4 regions of the Streptomyces sp. NPDC091272 genome follow, and region 4 is predicted to be linked to each of the others. Evidence: riboswitches for the same ligand, from Rfam matches in the RefSeq annotation. Region 4 holds a riboswitch; each other region holds the start of a gene.
The links. A riboswitch is a leader RNA that binds a small molecule or an ion and turns the genes downstream of it on or off. The one in region 4 is predicted to bind cyclic di-AMP.
Positions count from the first base shown of each region.

Region 1: linked by a shared signal. The riboswitch ahead of ACIQM4_RS15230 (transglycosylase family protein) and the one ahead of ACIQM4_RS00420 (M23 family metallopeptidase) in region 4 are both predicted to bind cyclic di-AMP.
Region 2: linked by a shared signal. The riboswitch ahead of ACIQM4_RS12980 (M23 family metallopeptidase) and the one ahead of ACIQM4_RS00420 (M23 family metallopeptidase) in region 4 are both predicted to bind cyclic di-AMP.
Region 3: linked by a shared signal. The riboswitch ahead of ACIQM4_RS03970 (peptidoglycan DD-metalloendopeptidase family protein) and the one ahead of ACIQM4_RS00420 (M23 family metallopeptidase) in region 4 are both predicted to bind cyclic di-AMP.

Region 1 covers NZ_JBIVVC010000004.1:479,248-483,440, reverse strand. The annotation lists gene eno (phosphopyruvate hydratase) at 1-735, opposite strand, end outside; gene ACIQM4_RS15230 (transglycosylase family protein) at 1,122-1,829, opposite strand; cyclic di-AMP (ydaO/yuaA leader) riboswitch at 1,832-2,028, opposite strand; gene ACIQM4_RS15225 (transglycosylase family protein) at 2,284-3,402, opposite strand; gene ACIQM4_RS15220 (cytochrome P450) at 3,520-4,193, opposite strand, start outside.
Region 2 covers NZ_JBIVVC010000003.1:804,099-808,291, forward strand. The annotation lists tRNA gene ACIQM4_RS12970 (tRNA-Met) at 1-67, shown strand, start outside; gene ACIQM4_RS12975 (PP2C family protein-serine/threonine phosphatase) at 166-1,470, shown strand; cyclic di-AMP (ydaO/yuaA leader) riboswitch at 1,780-1,913, shown strand; gene ACIQM4_RS12980 (M23 family metallopeptidase) at 1,925-3,223, shown strand; gene ACIQM4_RS12985 (aldo/keto reductase) at 3,359-4,193, shown strand, end outside.
Region 3 covers NZ_JBIVVC010000001.1:972,640-976,832, reverse strand. The annotation lists gene ACIQM4_RS03980 (carbohydrate kinase family protein) at 1-335, shown strand, start outside; gene ACIQM4_RS03975 (SGNH/GDSL hydrolase family protein) at 358-1,149, opposite strand; gene ACIQM4_RS03970 (peptidoglycan DD-metalloendopeptidase family protein) at 1,429-2,427, opposite strand; cyclic di-AMP (ydaO/yuaA leader) riboswitch at 2,432-2,640, opposite strand; gene ACIQM4_RS03965 (tyrosine-protein phosphatase) at 2,952-3,752, shown strand; gene ACIQM4_RS03960 (DUF6126 family protein) at 3,920-4,177, opposite strand; gene ACIQM4_RS03955 (helix-turn-helix domain-containing protein) at 4,179-4,193, opposite strand, start outside.
Region 4 covers NZ_JBIVVC010000001.1:111,354-115,546, reverse strand. The annotation lists gene ACIQM4_RS00430 (HPr family phosphocarrier protein) at 125-406, shown strand; gene ACIQM4_RS00425 (GntR family transcriptional regulator) at 605-1,264, opposite strand; gene ACIQM4_RS00420 (M23 family metallopeptidase) at 1,495-2,289, opposite strand; cyclic di-AMP (ydaO/yuaA leader) riboswitch at 2,303-2,471, opposite strand; gene ACIQM4_RS00415 (M16 family metallopeptidase) at 2,763-4,130, opposite strand; gene ACIQM4_RS00410 (M16 family metallopeptidase) at 4,157-4,193, opposite strand, start outside.

The sequences.
Region 1 (4,193 bases), on a different contig from region 4:
GACGTCGAGGGCGAGCGCGATCTGCTCGCCGGGGATGTAACCGGCCTGCGTGATGGCCTCGACGATGAGGTCGAGCGCGGCGCGGTTGGACTCCAGGTTCGGGGCGAAGCCGCCCTCGTCGCCCAGGCCGGTGGACAGGCCCTTGGTCTTCAGCACCTTCTTGAGGGTGTGGTAGACCTCGGCGCCCCAGCGAAGGGCCTCGGAGAAGGACTCCGCGCCGATCGGAGCGATCATGAACTCCTGGATGTCGACGTTGGAGTCGGCGTGCGACCCACCGTTGAGGATGTTCATCATCGGGACGGGCAGCAGGTGCGCGTTCGGGCCGCCGAGGTAGCGGAACAGCGGCAGGTCCGAGGCCTCGGACGCGGCGTGCGCGACGGCGAGGGAGACACCCAGGATGGCGTTGGCGCCGAGGGAGCCCTTGTTCTCGGTGGCGTCGAGGTCGAACATCGCCTGGTCGATCAGGCGCTGCTCGGTCGCGTCGTAGCCGACGAGCTCCGGGCCGATCTGCTCGATGACGGCGAGGACGGCCTTCTCGACACCCTTGCCCATGTAACGGTTCGGGTCCCCGTCACGAAGCTCGATGGCTTCGAAGGCACCGGTCGAGGCGCCGGACGGAACAGCAGCACGACCGGTGCTGCCGTCGTCGAGGCCGACCTCGACCTCGACCGTGGGGTTGCCTCGGGAGTCCAGGATTTCCCGGGCTACGACGACGTCGATGGACGGCACGAGCATCTCCTTATGGGATGTGACGCTGAGGGGCGCGCCCGATGGACGGGCGCACGTGCAGGGTCGCTTTCGGCCTTGCGACATGAGCCTAACCGGCCCGGAGGCATCAACCGGCCGATCGACCGCCCGCTGGGACGAAAAGATGCCCGAATGCCTGTAATACAGGACGAACAGCCCAACGGCCGTCGCCATGTGTCACGGACCTCGTCACCATGCGTCGCACGGGACTCTGCACATATGAGGGGACGTGGACACAAAAGGGCCCCGGCCCGGCGCGTACTGGGGGGAAGTCGCGCCCGGCCGGGGTCCGGTGTGCGGGGCGGACGGGGGTGGGCCGTCCGCCCCACGGGGCGGGAACCGGGCGGGGGTGGGCCGCCGGGATCCCCGCGGGGTCAGCTCAGGTGGAGCTGCTGACCCGGGAAGATGAGGTCGGCGTCGGAGACGACGTCCTCATTCAGGTCCGCGATGTGCTGCCAGCCACCCTTGACGTGCTTGGCCTCGGCGATCTTCGAGAGGGTGTCGCCGGACTTGACCTTGTACTCGCCGTCACCCTTCTTGATCGGGCCGCCGGCCTTGGACTCGACCTTGGGCACCGAGCGGTGCTCGCTGCGGGAGGCGGCGGGCGCCTCGGAGCGCTGCTCCTGCTGGGGAGCCGACTCCTGCTTGGGAGCGGACTCCTGCTTCGGGGCGTCGTCGGAGCCGGTGCTGACGCCCGGGTCGACACCGTCGTTGCTGAGGTTGCCGGCGCCCGCGCAGGCCCAGGCACCCGGGCCCTGGATGTCGAGCAGCTTCTCGGCCGCCGCGATCTGCTGGCTCTTGGTGGCCTGGTCGGCGCGCGGCGCGTACTGGGTACCACCGGCGGCGGCCCAGGAGGAGTTGGTAAACTGCAGGCCACCGTAGTAGCCGTTGCCCGTGTTGATGGACCAGTTGCCGCCGGACTCGCACTGGGCGACAGCGTCCCAGGTGTCGACGGAGGCGGCGGAGGCCGACGAGGCCCCCATCAGCGGAGCGGCGACCGCGACGCCGGCGACACCCGCGAGAGTGACGACCCGGGTGGCCTTGGACGAACGGCGGTGCTTGCCCTTGCTGAAAAGCGACATGGAAATCCCCTCACCGACGCCTTCGAGGTGAGCTGTCGGGTTCGGGCTGTGAGTTCGCCCGGCCTCCGGTCCGGACCGCCGCATCGCTGCGTCGTTCCGTTTCGTCGGCTTCACCCCAAGCCGTTCCCACACGTCTCTCAACGTCCGGGCCCGGCACTTACCTTGGGTCCCCCGCTCCTGCCTACGGCGCTTACGCGACGACTGCTCCCGGGACCCGCCGGCAGGATTCGGCGTGACGGGCTCCGGTGCTCACCGGTGGCGAGCGAGGACGACCGTAATCACAGGTGTCCCCGATGTTCAAAGAGGCACATCGGGGACATTCGACCCCTACTTGCCCCCACTGCACTGTTGTTTACGCAGGTCAGAGGGGACACAACGGGACCATCGGGCAGGGACACGCCAGTTGGGGCAGAGAGACTCATGTCTCACTTGCGCAGAACCGGACATAAGGCCTCTAACTACCCGGGTTTACGGCCTGCTTCTCACTCAGATCGAGGCTCTGGCCAGGCTTGATGAGGTCGGGATCGTCGCCCACGGCCTTGCGGTTGGCCTCGTAGAGCGCCGGCCAGCCACCGGGCACCTCGGCCTCGTCGGCGATGTGCCAGAGGTTGTCGCCGGGCCGGACGGTGTAGTCGCCGGGCGCGGGCGCCTCGCCGCCCTTGTCGCCGCCACGGGAGGCATGACGACCCGTCTCCCGCTCCTCCCCCTCACCACTACCGGACGAATTGTCCGATACGGGCGCGGAGTTCTCGGGCGCCGGCCCGCCGCGGTGCTTGCCCTGGCCGGTGGCCGAGGGGTCGGTGGTGGCGGAGGCGTCGGGTGTCGCGGTCGCGTCCGGGGAGGCGGCACCGGAACCCTGTGCACCCGGGTCCTGCGTACCGGGCGTGGCGGTACCGGGCGTGGCTTCTGGCGTGGCGGTACCGGCGGGCGGCTGCGCGGCGCCGGGCCCGTCGCTGGGCCCGATGCTGGAGCCGGCCGCCGGCTCGGTGGGCTGCCCGCCCACGGGGGCGCCCGGGGTGGCAGTGGTGGCCCCGGCGTCGGCGTCACCACTCCTGTCCGCGCGCGGGGTGTCGCGATGGGCCGGCGCGCCGGGGTCCGGCTTCACGGAGCCCGCCGGGGGCGTGGCCGGCGCCTGGGTGTCCGTACCGGGGTCGGCGGCGTCCACACCGCCCGAACCGGAACCGGAACCGGAGCCGCCGCCGGGGGTGAGCCCGGAGACGACGGAACAGCTCGGCCAGGCCTTCGGGCCCTGGGCCGCGAACACCTTCTCGGCGATCTTGATCTGCTGCGAACGGCTGGCCAGGTCGGGCCGCGGGGCGTACGCACCGCCACCGAACCGGTCCCACTGCTCCTGGGAGAACTGGAGCCCGCCGTAATAGCCGTTGCCGAGGTCGGCACTCCACATGCCACCGCTCTCGCACTCAGCGACCCGGTCCCACGTGTTCGACTCGACCGCACCGGCGCTGGTGGCGCCCAGGAGCGGAATCGCGAGTGCGGATCCGGTCACCCCGGCCGCGACGACGAGAGCGGGTGCCTGACGCGGGCGGCGGTGTTTACCGTTCCCGGAGCGCATGCGGTTGCCTTTCAGCTGACGGTGACCGGGCCTCAGGTCGTAACTGCCGGGTCGCCCGTGAACGTAGCCGCAGTCGAACACCCGTCACAAGTCGGTGCAGTGCAGATCACGCGAAGGTCACATCACTGATGAGCCGTCAGTCACCGGCACCGGTACGGCTTCCCCGAACTCGACCGGCAAGGTGCGCAGTCCACGCATGATGAGCCCGCCACGCCACCGCAAATCGGCAGGATCTCCCGCGAGTTCCAGGTCAGGAAGCCGGGTCAGCAGGGTCGCGAGCGCGGTCCTCGCCTCAAGCCGGGCCAGCGGCGCACCGAGGCAGTAGTGGATGCCGTGCCCGTAGCCCAGGTGCTGGTTGTCCCGACGGCTGAGATCGAGGGTGTCCGGATCGTGGAACCGCTCGGGGTCCCGGTCGGCCGCCGCGAGCACGACGAGCACGGGGTCACCGACGGCGATGTCCGCACCCCCCAGGGTCAGCTCCTCGGTGGCGTACCGCCAGGTGGCGAGCTCGACCGGGCCGTCGTAGCGCAGGAGTTCCTCGACACCGGTGGCGAGCAGGGAATCGTCGCCCTCGGCGAGGGCCTGCTGGAGACGGGCCCGCTGGCCGGGGTTGCGCAGGAGCGCGTAGACCCCGTTGCCGATCAGATTGACGGTGGTTTCGAAACCCGCGAACAGCAGGATGAAGGCCATCGCCGCTGCCTCGTTCTCCGTGAGGTGCTCGCCGTGGTCGCCGGCCCGGATCAGGTTGGAGATGAGGTCGTTGCCCAGATCCTCGCGCTTGCGGTGGATCA
Region 2 (4,193 bases), on a different contig from region 4:
TGGAGCAGCTCGGTAGCTCGCTGGGCTCATAACCCAGAGGTCGCAGGTTCAAATCCTGTCCCCGCTACTGAAGAAGTAGTGCACACGGAAGGCCCGGAACTCGAAAGAGTTCCGGGCCTTCCGCGTTGGGTCGTCGTGGGTAGGGACCGGGCTTCCGTCCCCCACTTGGCCGATGCCGATTCGCCGTACGGCGCGGCTCCGGCCAGCCTGGGTGGGGAGCGGTACCGTCCGCACCCGGTGCGGACCTGGGCAGGAGAACTGACGGTGGTGGGGTACGGGCGGGAGAGCGGCGGCGCCGGAGCGAGGGGCTGGGCCGGGGGCCGGGGCGGCGCCGGTCCCGCGGGCGGCGGGCGTGGCAGGAAGACGCGGCGGTTCGTGCGGGCGCTGCCCGCGCTGATGATTGCGGGCGGTCTCCTCTACGACGCGCTCACGCCGTCCAACTTCACCTCCTCGCCGCTGTTCGCCGCGGCCCCCCTGGTGGCCGCACCCTTCTTCTCGCTGACCAACACCGCGCTGACCGCGTGTGCCTCCGTGCTCGCCGTGCTGGGGCTGCGGATCGCCAACGACGCGCTGACCACCGTGGTCGGCCTCACCGAGCTGCTGACCGTGCTGACGGTGTCCGTGCTCGCGATCCTGATCAACAGAGTGGTACGCAAGAGCGACCGGCAGCTGGCGTCGGCGCGGGTCATCGCGGAGGCGGCGCAGCGGGCCGTCGTGCCCACCCCGCCGGCCAGGATCGGCGGGCTGGAGGTGGCCGCCCGCTACAAGGCGGCCGAGGCTGACGCATTCATCGGGGGCGATCTGTTCGCCGTGCAGGACACCGCGTACGGGGTGCGGCTGGTCGTGGGGGATGTACGGGGCAAGGGGCTGGAGGCCGTCGAGGCGGTCGCGGTGGTGGTGGGCGCCTTCCGGGAGGTGGCCGAGACGGAGAGCTGTCTGGAGGGCGTCGCCCAGCGGCTGGAGCGGGCGCTGGCGCGCGAGGGGCGGCGCAGGGAAGGGCTGGACGCGCTGGAGGGGTTCACGACGGCGGTGCTCGCCGAGATTCCGCGCGGCGCCGGGATCGTACGGCTGGTGAACCGCGGGCACCCCGAGCCGTTGCTGCTGTACGCGGACGGTGCGCTGGACGTGCTGCAACCCACGGAGTTCGCGCTGCCGCTGGGGATGGGGGAGCTGGGGTCCTGGCCGGACCGGGCGCGGGAGTTCCGTTACCCCGAGGGTTCGACCCTTGTCTTCTACACTGACGGCCTCTCCGAGGCCCGGAACGCGGAAGGGGTCTTCTACGACCCGGCGGTCCGGCTGCGGCACTCGCTCTTTCCCGGGCCCGACGCCGTGCTGGACGCGCTGACCAGTGACGTGCGGGTGCACACGGGCGGCAAGCAGACGGACGACATGGCACTGCTCGCGGTGGGCCGCCCCGGGGTGGGGCAGTCGGAGCCGCGGCGGACCGTGGAGATCGTGAAGCGCCCTTGAGCGTCCGTGAGCGCTGGGTGGGTGCCGGTGTACACGGGGGCCACGGGTCGTTACCGGCTGTGCCGGTGGGGGAGCCCTCCGCGTAACAATTGACGATCTATCAGGTACGGAGGGTTTGCGGGTCGGGAACCGGGTGAAGCGAGGGGCTGCTGTGTCGTCCTGATTTGCTGTCATATCCAGCTGTATGCACCGGCCATGACCGCCTGCGCGGCGTTAACGATCACTTGGATCGGCTTGGAATTCCACTTGTGTGTCTATTAACGTTCGATAACGCAGCGCGGTCGTCCCAGCCGTCGTCAGAGACGGCGCCGTGCGCGTGCGCCGAATTCCATGTGGAAACCGGGGAACCACCAATTGGGGTGAATCGGGTCGAACCTGGCCCGTAGGAGACCTTCCTGCTCCGAACCCGTCAGCTAACCCGGTAGGCGAGAAGGAAGGAAAGGAGCGCGCCCCAGTGGCGTCCAACAGGCCTGCCCCCATACCCCCGGTCCCCGCTCTCTCGGCCCCCTCCGCGGCCCCCGCGTTCGCGGCCCCCGCTTTTTCGTACGAGGCGTACGGCGTCCCGAGCGACACGGACGGCCCGATGAGCGGCCCAGCCGACGGCTTCGCGAAGTTCGACGGACCGGCCGACGCGTTCGCTGCGGGTGACGGATTCTCCGGCGGGGACGCGTTCCCCGCCAAAGCTGCGTTCCCCGCGGGCTCCTTCGGTGCTCCCGCCGCCTCGGCCGAGGAGTGGAACCCCACCGAGGACTCTCTCGTTCCGGTCCGTGGCAAGCACCGCGTCGCCAAGCAGCGCGGCTCCCTGGCCCGTAGCTCCACGGTGCTCGGAGTCGGCGTCATCGCCGCCGTCGGCGCCGGCGGGATCGCCACCGCCCAGGAGAAGCCGGCCGTCTCCATCTCGCTGCCCGACCAGCTCACCGACTCCCTGGAGTCGCTCGCGGACTCGCTGCCGGACGCCGAGTCGCTGCCGGGCGTGGGGGCGCTGGTCCCGGATTCGGGGACCGGCGCCGACGTCGGGTCCGCCACGGCTTCGGTGACGGCCTCCGTTCCGGCCCCGGACCCGGCCGCTCCGGCTGCCGGGCAGACCCCCGGTGCGGGCGAGAGCCTGCGGGCCCGGATCCTCAACCAGGCCGAGCAGCAGCGGTCCGTCGCCGACGAGGCCGCGCACGAGGCCGCCCGTGAGCAGGCGGTCAAGGACGCCGAGGCCGAGGCCAAGAAGCAGCGGGCCCAGGCAGACGCCAAGGCGGAGAAGGCCGAACAGGCGAAGCGCGAGGCCGAGGCGAAGGCAGCGGCGAAGGCCAAGGCGGAGGCCGAGGCGAAGGCTGAGGCCGAGCGGCTCGCCAAGCTGGCCGCCAGCTACTCGCTGCCCACCTCCTCGTACACCCTCACCTCCACCTTCGGACAGTCCGGTTCGATGTGGTCCTCCGGGCACCACACCGGTCTCGACTTCGCCGCCCCGACGGGCACGCCCGCCAAGGCCGTGCACGGCGGGACGATCAAGTCCGCGGGCTACTCGGGCTCGTACGGCTACCGGATCGTGCTGGAACTCGATGACGGCACCGAGATCTGGTACTGCCACCTCTCGCAGATGAACGTCACGGCGGGCGGCGAGGTCTCGACCGGGCAGACCATCGGCAACGTCGGCGCCACCGGCAACGTCACCGGCCCGCATCTGCACCTTGAGGTGCACACGCCCGGCGGCGACGGCATCGACCCCGCAGCCTGGCTGCGCGGCAAGGGCCTGACGGTCTGAGGGACGTCCGGTCCGAGGGACCGGAGGTCCGAGCACCTGACGGTGTGGGGCCGACGGTCTGAGGGACCGGCGGCCCTTCGGAATCGATGGGTGATGCACGGAATAGCTCCGGCGGGCCGGGTGGTTGATCCAGTTATGACCTCTCACCTGCGCCCGCTGGGCAATTCCGGCCTCGATGTCTTCCCCCTCGCCCTCGGCGGCAACGTCTTCGGGTGGACCGCCGACCGTGACCGGTCCTTCGCCGTGCTCGACGCGTACACCGCGGGCGGCGGCAACTTCATCGACACCGCCGACTCCTACTCCGCCTGGGTCCCGGGCAACGAGGGCGGCGAGTCCGAGCGCGTCCTTGGCGACTGGCTGACGTCACGCGGCAACCGCGACGACGTCGTCATCGCCACGAAGGTCGGCGCCCACCCCTCGTACAAGGGGCTCTCCGCCGCCAACATCAAGGCCGCGGCCGACGAGTCGCTGCAGCGGCTGCGCACCGATCACATCGACCTCTACTACACCCACTTCGACGACCCCTCCGTGCCCGTCGAGGAGATCGTCGGCGCACTCGACCAGCTCGTCCGGGACGGCAAGGTGCGGGCCGTGGCCGCCTCCAACATCTCCCCCGACCGGCTGCGCGAGTCGCTGGACCTCGCCGAGCGTGAGGGACTGGCGAAGTACACCGCGCTCCAGCCGCACTACAACCTCGTCTCGCGCGACACCTACGAGGGCGAGCTCCAGGAGGTCGCCTCGCAGGCCGGTCTCGCGGCCGTGCCGTACTTCGCGCTCGCCTCGGGCTTCCTGACCGGCAAGTACCGTGCGGACGGCGGCGAGGTGCAGAGTGCGCGCGCCGAGGGCGCGGCCAAGCACCTGGAGACCGAGCGCGGCCGCAAGGTCCTCACCGCGCTCGACGAGGTGGCCGGGGCGCACGGCGCCGAGGTCGCGACCGTGGCACTGGCCTGGCTGGCCGCCCGGCCGACCG
Region 3 (4,193 bases), 860 kb from region 4:
TCGGCGACGTGATGCGGGAGATCCTTCGCGAGGGCCGGGCCGAGGCGGTCGTGGCGACCGCGGGTGCGGGCGGTTCGTACCTGCTGACCCGTGACGGCGGCAGCACCCCGCGGCCGGTGCCCGCGAGTGTCCCGCCCGGACCTGTGGTGGACTCCAACGGCGCCGGCGACGCCTATGTCTCCGGATTCCTGTACGGGCGCCTGGCCGGACGCAGCCTTGAGGAGTGCGCCAGGCTCGGCGCGCTGGCCGGTGCGTACGCCTGCACGGTCGCGGGCAACACGTCCCTGATCTGCGAGGACGAACTGCTCGCGGGGGCAGGCGACCCGTCGGCCTGAGCACGGCAGGCCGGAACCGCCGTCAGAGCGGCAGCAGGTCGGGCCGCTTGGCCGCCACGTGGTCGCCGGAGCTCTCGCCGCGCAGCCTTCGGCCGATCCACGGCACCAGGTGCTCGCGGGCCCAGTCGATGTTGTCCCGGCGCGCCTCGACCCTGCGGCGCGGCGCCATAGGCGGCCACGGCTGGTCGGGGTCGGCCGGGATGTCCAGGCCGAGTACCTGACCGGCCCGCAGCGCCACCCGGGTGTGCCCCTCGGCCGACAGGTGCAACCGGTCGGAGTCCCAGGCGCGCCGGTCCTGCACGGACCGCAGCGACCACAGGTCCAGGACCGGGCAGCCGTAGCGGTCCGCGATGGAGCGTACGTGCGCCGAGTAGATGGCGGCCTTGCCACGCATGTGGCGCAGTACGGGGACGCCGCGGGTGTCGAACCCGGTGGTGACCATGACCGTGCCGACGGCCGAGGTCAGGTCGGCGACGGCCTTCTCGAACCGCTCGGCGACGTCGTCGGGGTCGCTGCCCGGCCGGATGATGTCGTTGCCGCCCGCGCAGAAGCTGACCAGGTCGGGGGCCAGCTGCCTGGCCCGCGGGACCTGCTCGGCCACGATCTGGTCGAGGAGCTTGCCGCGGACGGCGAGGTTCGCGTAACGGAAGGTGTGCTCGGGTACCCGGTCGTCGAGGAGGACGGCCAGCCGGTCGGCCCAGCCGGTGAACGCGCCGCCGGGACCGGGGTCGCCGACCCCTTCGGTGAAGCTGTCCCCGATCGCCGCGTACGACCCGATGGTGCCTGCGTTGAATGATCTCGAATCGTCTGCCACGTCGACACATCCTCCACTTCGGCAAGTGACCTACGCCACCGTAGGGAGGGGTTGACGGTGGGTGAGATATGCCACCGGTCAAGATTCATTCAACTCGGAATACATGATCCGCACCGCGCGGACGGACCTCGCCCCGCACCCGGGGACGGTACGCGGACGGACCTCGCCCCCGCACCGGGGGACGGTACGGGGGCGAGGGGGGCGTGCGTGCGCCGGACGGGCCGGTGGTGGGGGGACGCACTTACGCGGGGCGGCCCGGGGCCGCCCGTGGGCGTGCGGTCAGAGCGACACGCCGTGGCCGCGCAGGTAGGCCAGCGGGTCGACGTCCGAGCCGTAGCCGGGACCGGTGCGGATCTCGAAGTGCAGGTGCGGTCCGGTGGAATTGCCGGTCGAGCCGGAGTAGCCGATCTGCTGGCCGCCGGAGACGCTCTGACCGGAGCGGACGTTCAGCGCGGACAGGTGTCCGTACTGCGAGTAGCGGCCGTCGGAGTGCTGGATGACGATCTCGTTGCCGTACGCGCCGCCCCAGCCCGCGGAGACGACGGTGCCCGCACCGACGGCCTGGACCGGGGTGCCCGAGGAGGCGCGGAAGTCGACACCGGTGTGGTAACCGCTGGACCAGCTGCCGCCGAAGGCGCGGTACGGGGTGGAGACGCCGGCCTGGACGGGCGCGGTGAAGCCGGAACCGGAGCTCTGCTTGCGCTCGACGGGAGCGGAACTCTGCTTGCGCTCCTCGGTCCGCTTCTCGGTGCGCTGCTCCGTGCGCTGCTCGACGCGCTTCTCGGTGCGCTCGGCCTGCTGGCGCGGCGCGGGCGCCGTGGCCTTCGTCCCGTGCGCGGCGTCGCGGGAGTCACCCGACCCCGCGGGCGCCTTGCCACCGAGGGTGAGCTTCATGCCGGGAAGGATCAGCGACGGGTCCTCGCCGACGACCGACTCGTTGTCCGTGTACAGCTTCTGCCAGCCGCCGCGCACGCTCTCCGCCGCGGCGATCTTCGACAGGTTGTCGCCGGTGACCACGGAGTACGTGCGGTTGCCGGTCTTCTTGGCGTCGGCCTGCGGCGCGGCGGCCGGGAGGTGGGCCGTCCGCTGCTGGGGCAGCTGCTTGAGCAGTGCCTTCTGCGGCTGGGCGACGGGAGCGGCGCCCTTGTCGGCCGCGTGCGCGCCGGTGGCTCCGATCAGCGGGAGCGCCAGTGCGGCGCCGCCCGTACCCGCGGCGACGAAGCCACGGGTGAGCGTGGAGCTGGACTTGGGGCGGCGGTGCTTACCCTTTGCAGGCATGACGGATTCCTCTCCGGCGCCTGCGAGGTGAGCTGTCGGGTTCGGGCTGGAGATGCCCGGCCGCACTCCCTGAGGAGTACGGCTTCACCCCGAGCCGGACCGGCGGACGAGCGCTTCCGGTTCCGGCGTACTACCTGGGTCCCCCGCTCCTGCCACACGAAGAAGTCATGGGTGCGGATTCCGAGCGGTGGCAGGATTCGGCGGTCCACCCGGATTGACGGTGACCGTAAGCGAGTGCGGACCTTCCGAACAAGCCGTTCTCTTCTTCTCCTTTCCCTCGGCACTCCTTCTTCACGGCTCTCCCTGTGATCCATTTCCGTCACTGCCGTCATCAGCCGCCCCTGGCCTGCCATTTGACGGCCCGTGGGACCAGGGCCACCGCTCCGTATGATTCTGCTCACTCCGCCCCGTACCGGGGCAACTTGGGTGCCTAAGGCACCTATTTCGGCGGGTCATGTCGTATCGTCTGTCCGTGCCGCCGTCGGCACTCTCCGGGCCGGCGTACGACCGTGTGAGGAGCACTCGTGACGCAGCAGGTATCGCCGTCGGCCGAGCCCGACCTGGCAGGAGTACGGAACTGCCGGGACGTGGGCGGCCTGCCGACCGAGGACGGTCGCACGGTGCGGCACGGACGGCTCTTCCGCAGCGGCCACCTGGCGCACGCCACCGCCGAGGACGCGGCGTTCCTGCGTTCACTGGGGCTTCACACCGTCTTCGACTTCCGCAATGCCGCGGACCAGGCGATGGAGGGGCCCGACATCGAGCTCGCCGGGGTGCGGAACGTGAACATCCCGCTCAGCGACCCGGCGGACGGCGCCGAGTTCTGGCGGATGGTGCGTGACGGCAACATCGACCAGCTGCGCGAGATCCTCGACGACGGCAAGGCCGCCGCCCGCATGAGCGGTTCGTACCGGCGGATGATCCTGGACCGCACGGCGGACCACAGCCGGGTCCTGCACGCCCTCGCCGAGGACAGCGTGCCCGCCCTGATGCACTGTGCGGCCGGCAAGGACCGGGCGGGCCTGGCGGTCGTGGTGACCCTCCTGGCGGTCGGCGTCGAGCGGGAGGCGATAGTCGCGGACTACGTCAAGTCGAACGACCCGCACCGCCGCTACAAGGTGCGCCGCAGCAGCAGCTCCCCGGAGGCGACGAACGAGGAGGTGATGGTTCTGCTCGCACCGCTCTTCGACGCCCGCGCCGACTACCTGGAGGCGGCCTTCGCCGCCATCGCGGACACGTGGGGCGACACCGAGACCTACCTGACGCAGGGCCTGAAGCTCACGCCGCAGACCCGCGAGGCACTGCGCGAGCGGCTCACCGCATAGCCCGCCCCTCCGGAACACGACCCGCCCCGCCCTGCCCGGGACACGACCCGCCCCCGGCCCTCCGGAACACAACTCGCCCCCGCCCCGCCGGGACACGGCGGCAAGCGGCCTCGCCCCGCCCTGCCGGGGCACGGCGCCGAGCGGCCCCGGCCGCCGTCCGAACCGCCTCAGCCCTTGCCCCCGAGGGTGAACAGCAGATAGACGAAGGCCGCGAAGACGTGGCCCACCGCGACGTACAGGAAGACCCGCAGCACCAGCCCGCGCGGCGCCCGGTCCTCGACGAAACCGAGCACACCGGGCCGGCCCGCCCCGTCGTTCCAGTCGGCCTTGCGGCCGGCGTCGTGCCTCTCGTCGCGGGCCGCCTCCTGTGCGGCCCGCGCGATCGCGGCCATCGCGGCGGTCTGGGACTCGCTGAGCTCCGGCATCTCATGACTCCTGGGG
Region 4 (4,193 bases):
GACTCGCGGGCCCTCGGGGAGCGGGGCAGTCTGGTCCTGTCCGGCGGGACTTTTGCCGGGCAGAGCAGCCCGCACCACATGAGAGACTGGTCTAGACAACCGTTAGAACATGAAGGGCAACACCATGGTTGAGCGCCGCGTCACCGTCGGCTGGGCCGAGGGCCTGCACGCCCGCCCCGCCTCCATCTTCGTCCGCGCCGTCACGGCGACCGGCGTCCCCGTCACCATCGCCAAGGCGGGCGGCAACCCGGTCAACGCCGCGTCGATGCTGGCGCTGCTGGGCCTGGGTGCGCAGGGCGGCGAGGAGATCGTTCTCGCTTCCGAGGCCGAAGGTGCGGACGCGGCTCTGGACCGTCTCGCGAAGCTGGTCGCCGAGGGCCTGGACGAGCTCCCCGAGACCGTCTGACCTTCTCGGGCCCCATTGGGCCGCGCCCGTACGGGCGAATTCTGCAGCGGAAGCCGCGGCACCCAGAATTCGGGGGCCGCGGCTTCTTTGCTGTCCCAGGGAATTGGGTGGGGGGCGCGGTTGCGTCCTGGGGAAAGTGGATTACGAAGATGTATGCGTGCCCGGAAATGTACGGAAGTCCTGTATACGGCCCTGTTGTTAAATCCGGCCGCCCGCCACGTTGACGGCATGTTGCGGAATCCTCATGCGGTACGAGGCCGTCGTCCGTTCCGCGTGCCGCGCGGTCAGCGCCCTGGCCCGGTCCGCGTCGCGCCTAACCACCGCGTCGACGATCGCACCGCGCTCCGCCCATGTCTCGGCGGGACGGGCCGCCCGTTCCGCCACGTACATCCAGGCGATCTTGTGCTGCAACTGGGTCAGCAGGGTGATGAGGCCGGGGCTGGCGGACGCCTGGGCGAGAGTCTCGTGGAACCAGCCGGTGAGGGCTCCCAGGTCCTCGCCCTCCGCCCGCCCGGCCCGCTCCTGCCCCAGCCTGACCAGCCCGCGGAGCACCTTGAGGTGCGCCTCCGTCCGCCGAACAGCCGCACGCGCCGCACCCAGCGGCTCCAGCAGCGCACGCATCTCCAGCAGGTCCCCGGCCTCCTGCGCGGTCGGCTCCGCGACGCAGGCGCCCGCGTGCCTGCGCAGGGTCACGAAGCCCTCGGCCTGGAGGGTGCGCAGCGCCTCGCGGACCGGGACGCGCGAGACGCCGTACCGGCGGGCCAGGACTTCCTCGGTGAGCCGGCTGCCCCGTGGCAGGACGCCGGACACGATGTCGTCGCGGATCGCCCTGCACACCGAATGCGCGGGAATGCGCATGACCCGACCTCCGTCTGCCCGCCGAAGCAATTCGTCAACCGCATTGCAACGTACGGGAATTACGGCGGAGTTGTCATGACGTCACGGAAACAATTCCGGTGCCGTCGGTGCACGCGATTTCTTCCGCCCCCTTGAGTAACCTCCGTACGCCTGGGCATGCCGAAGGCCCCGGCTCACGAGGAGCCGGGGCCTTCGGGACAATCCGCTCCCGATGGGAGCGGCAGGTTCGGTCAGACGCTGACGCCGTGGCCGCGCAGGTAGGCGACCGGGTCGATGTCCGAGCCGTACTCGGGCGAGGTACGGGCCTCGAAGTGCAGGTGCGGGCCCGTGGAGTTGCCCGTGGAGCCGGAGAGGGCTATCTGCTCGCCGGACGCGACGGACTGGCCGACGGAGACACCGATCGAGGAGAGGTGGCCGTACTGGGTGTACGAGCCGTCGTTCATCTTGATCACGATGTTGTTGCCGTACGCCCCGCCCCAGCCGGCCTCGACGACGGTGCCGGCGCCGACGGCGACGACGGAGGTGCCGGAGGCGGCGTGGAAGTCGACGCCCGAGTGGCTCCCGGAGGACCACAGCGAACCGCCGGACTGGTAGCCGGTGGAGACGTACGAGCCGGCGACGGGCAGCCGGAAGGCGTTGAGGCGCTTGCGCTCCGCCTCGCGGGCGGCGCGCTCGCGGTCCTCGCGCTCCTTCTTGGCCTTGGCCTCCGCCTTGCGCTTGGCCTCGGCCTTGCGCTCCGCCTCGGCCTTGCGCTCGGCCTCGGCCTTCTCGTAGGCCTGCTTCTGCGCGGTGGCCTGGGCCTCGACCTGGGCGGTGAGGGTCTCGGTCACGGAGTTCTCCATGACGACGGCGCGGATGGTGCCGGTGTCCTCCGCGGCCATGTCGTGCTCGGCGGCGATGGCCTGCGGGGCCAGCGTTCCGATGACACCGGTCGTGGTGAGGGCGGCGACTCCGGCGATTTTTGCGCTCTTGCGCGACAGCACGGAGGGACGCCGGTGCTTCCCGGCGGCACGGGTGAACGCCATGAAGTGGCTGTTTCCTTTCCTTCCTTCTCGCCTACCGGGTTAGCTGACGGGTTCGGAGCAGGAAGGTCTCCTACGGGCCCCACCGGCCCGATGAGGGCGATGGCGTCCGATTCACCCCAGGGACTGAGTGGGTCCCCGGCTCCCCAGGCTCGCGCCTGACGGGGACTCGGCGATGACTGCCCGGTGCCGCGGTTGCGACGCACTTCGACGGACAGCCGGACCGACGCTAAGCGGCACTTCTTTCAATCACCAAACAGACAGCCCCTTTTGTAACGGAGCCCACACGGCAGACAGGCAACCTCTCCAATAAATCGGACATAAGGGAGGACCCCGACGACCTGCCGGTCGCCGGGGCCCCTCTTGTCCTGATTTGTACGGGTTGACCGGCTGACCTTTGATCGGTCATCCGGTCAACCGGGCGCCGTCGACCGATCACCCTCAACGGTCTTCGCCGGCTGTTCTCCGTAGGCCGGTCAGCCCGTGACGACCGTGACCTCTCCGATGTCCAGTGCCCGTACGGCGTCCGCGATCCGCGCGGCGTCACCGACCAGAACCGTGACCAGCTTGTCCACCGGGAACGCGCTGACCACGGCCGCGGTCGCCTCCACGGTGCCGGTCGCGGCGAGCTTCGCGTACAGCTGCGCCTGGAAGTCGTCGGGCAGGTGCTGCTCGACCTGGTCGGCCAGGGTGGCCGCGACGGCCGAGGCCGTCTCGTACTTGAGCGGGGCGACGCCCACCAGGTTCTGCACGGCGACGTCACGCTCGGCGTCGGTGAGGCCCTCGGCCGCGAGCGTCCGCAGGACCTTCCAGAGGTCGTCCAGGGCGGGACCGGTGGACTCGGTGTCCACGGAGCCGCTGATGGCCAGCATGGCGGCCCCCGTGCCCTCCGCCGTGGAGCGCAGCACCTGGCCGAACGCGCGGACGCCGTAGGTGTAACCCTTCTCCTCGCGCAGGACGCGGTCCAGTCGCGAGGTGAGGGTGCCGCCGAGGCAGTACGTGCCGAGGACCTGGGCGGGCCAGACCCGGTCGTGCCGGTCGGCGCCGATGCGGCCGATCAGCAGCTGGGTCTGCACCGCGCCGGGGCGGTCCACGATGACCACCCGGCCGGTGTCGTCCGCGGTCACCGGCGTCGCCGGGCGCGGGGCGGCGGTGTTGCCCGTCCACTCCCCCAGCGTGTCGGCCAGGACGGCGTCCAGGTCGGTCTCGGTCAGGTCGCCGACCACCACGGCGGTGGCGGTGGCGGGCCGCACGTGCGCCTCGTAGAAGGCGCGGACGGCCGCGGAGTCGATGGCCTTGACCGTCTCCTCGGTGCCCTGGCGGGGCCGCGACATCCGCAGGTCCGCCGGGAAGAGCTCCTTGGAGAGCTGCTTGGCGGCCCGCCTGGACGGGTTGGCCGCCTCGTGCGGGAGCTCGTCGAGACGGTTGCGTACGAGGCGCTCGATCTCGGCGTCCGCGAACGCGGGGGCGCGCAGCGCGTCGGCGAGCAGCCCGAGCGCCTTGGGCAGCCGGGAGACCGGGACCTCCAGGGAGACCCGGACACCGGGGTGGTCGGCGAACGCGTCGAGGGTGGCGCCGCAGCGCTCCAGCTCGGCGGCGAACTCCTCGGCGGAGTGCTTGTCGGTGCCCTCGGTGAAGGCGCGCGACATGATCGTGGCCACGCCGTCCAGGCCCTTGGGTTCCGCCTCCAGCGGCGCCGCGAGGAAGACCTCGACGGCGACCAGCTTCTGGCCGGGGCGATCGCAGCGCAGCACGGTCAGGCCGTTGGCCAGGGCGCCGCGGTCGGGGGCCGGGAAGGCCCACGGGGTGGCGGGGCCCGCCTGCGGCTGCGGGTGGAACTGCATGTCGCTGGTCACAGCTGCGGTCTCCGTCACTGGTCCGCCCCTTCGTGCTGGTCTTCCTGTACG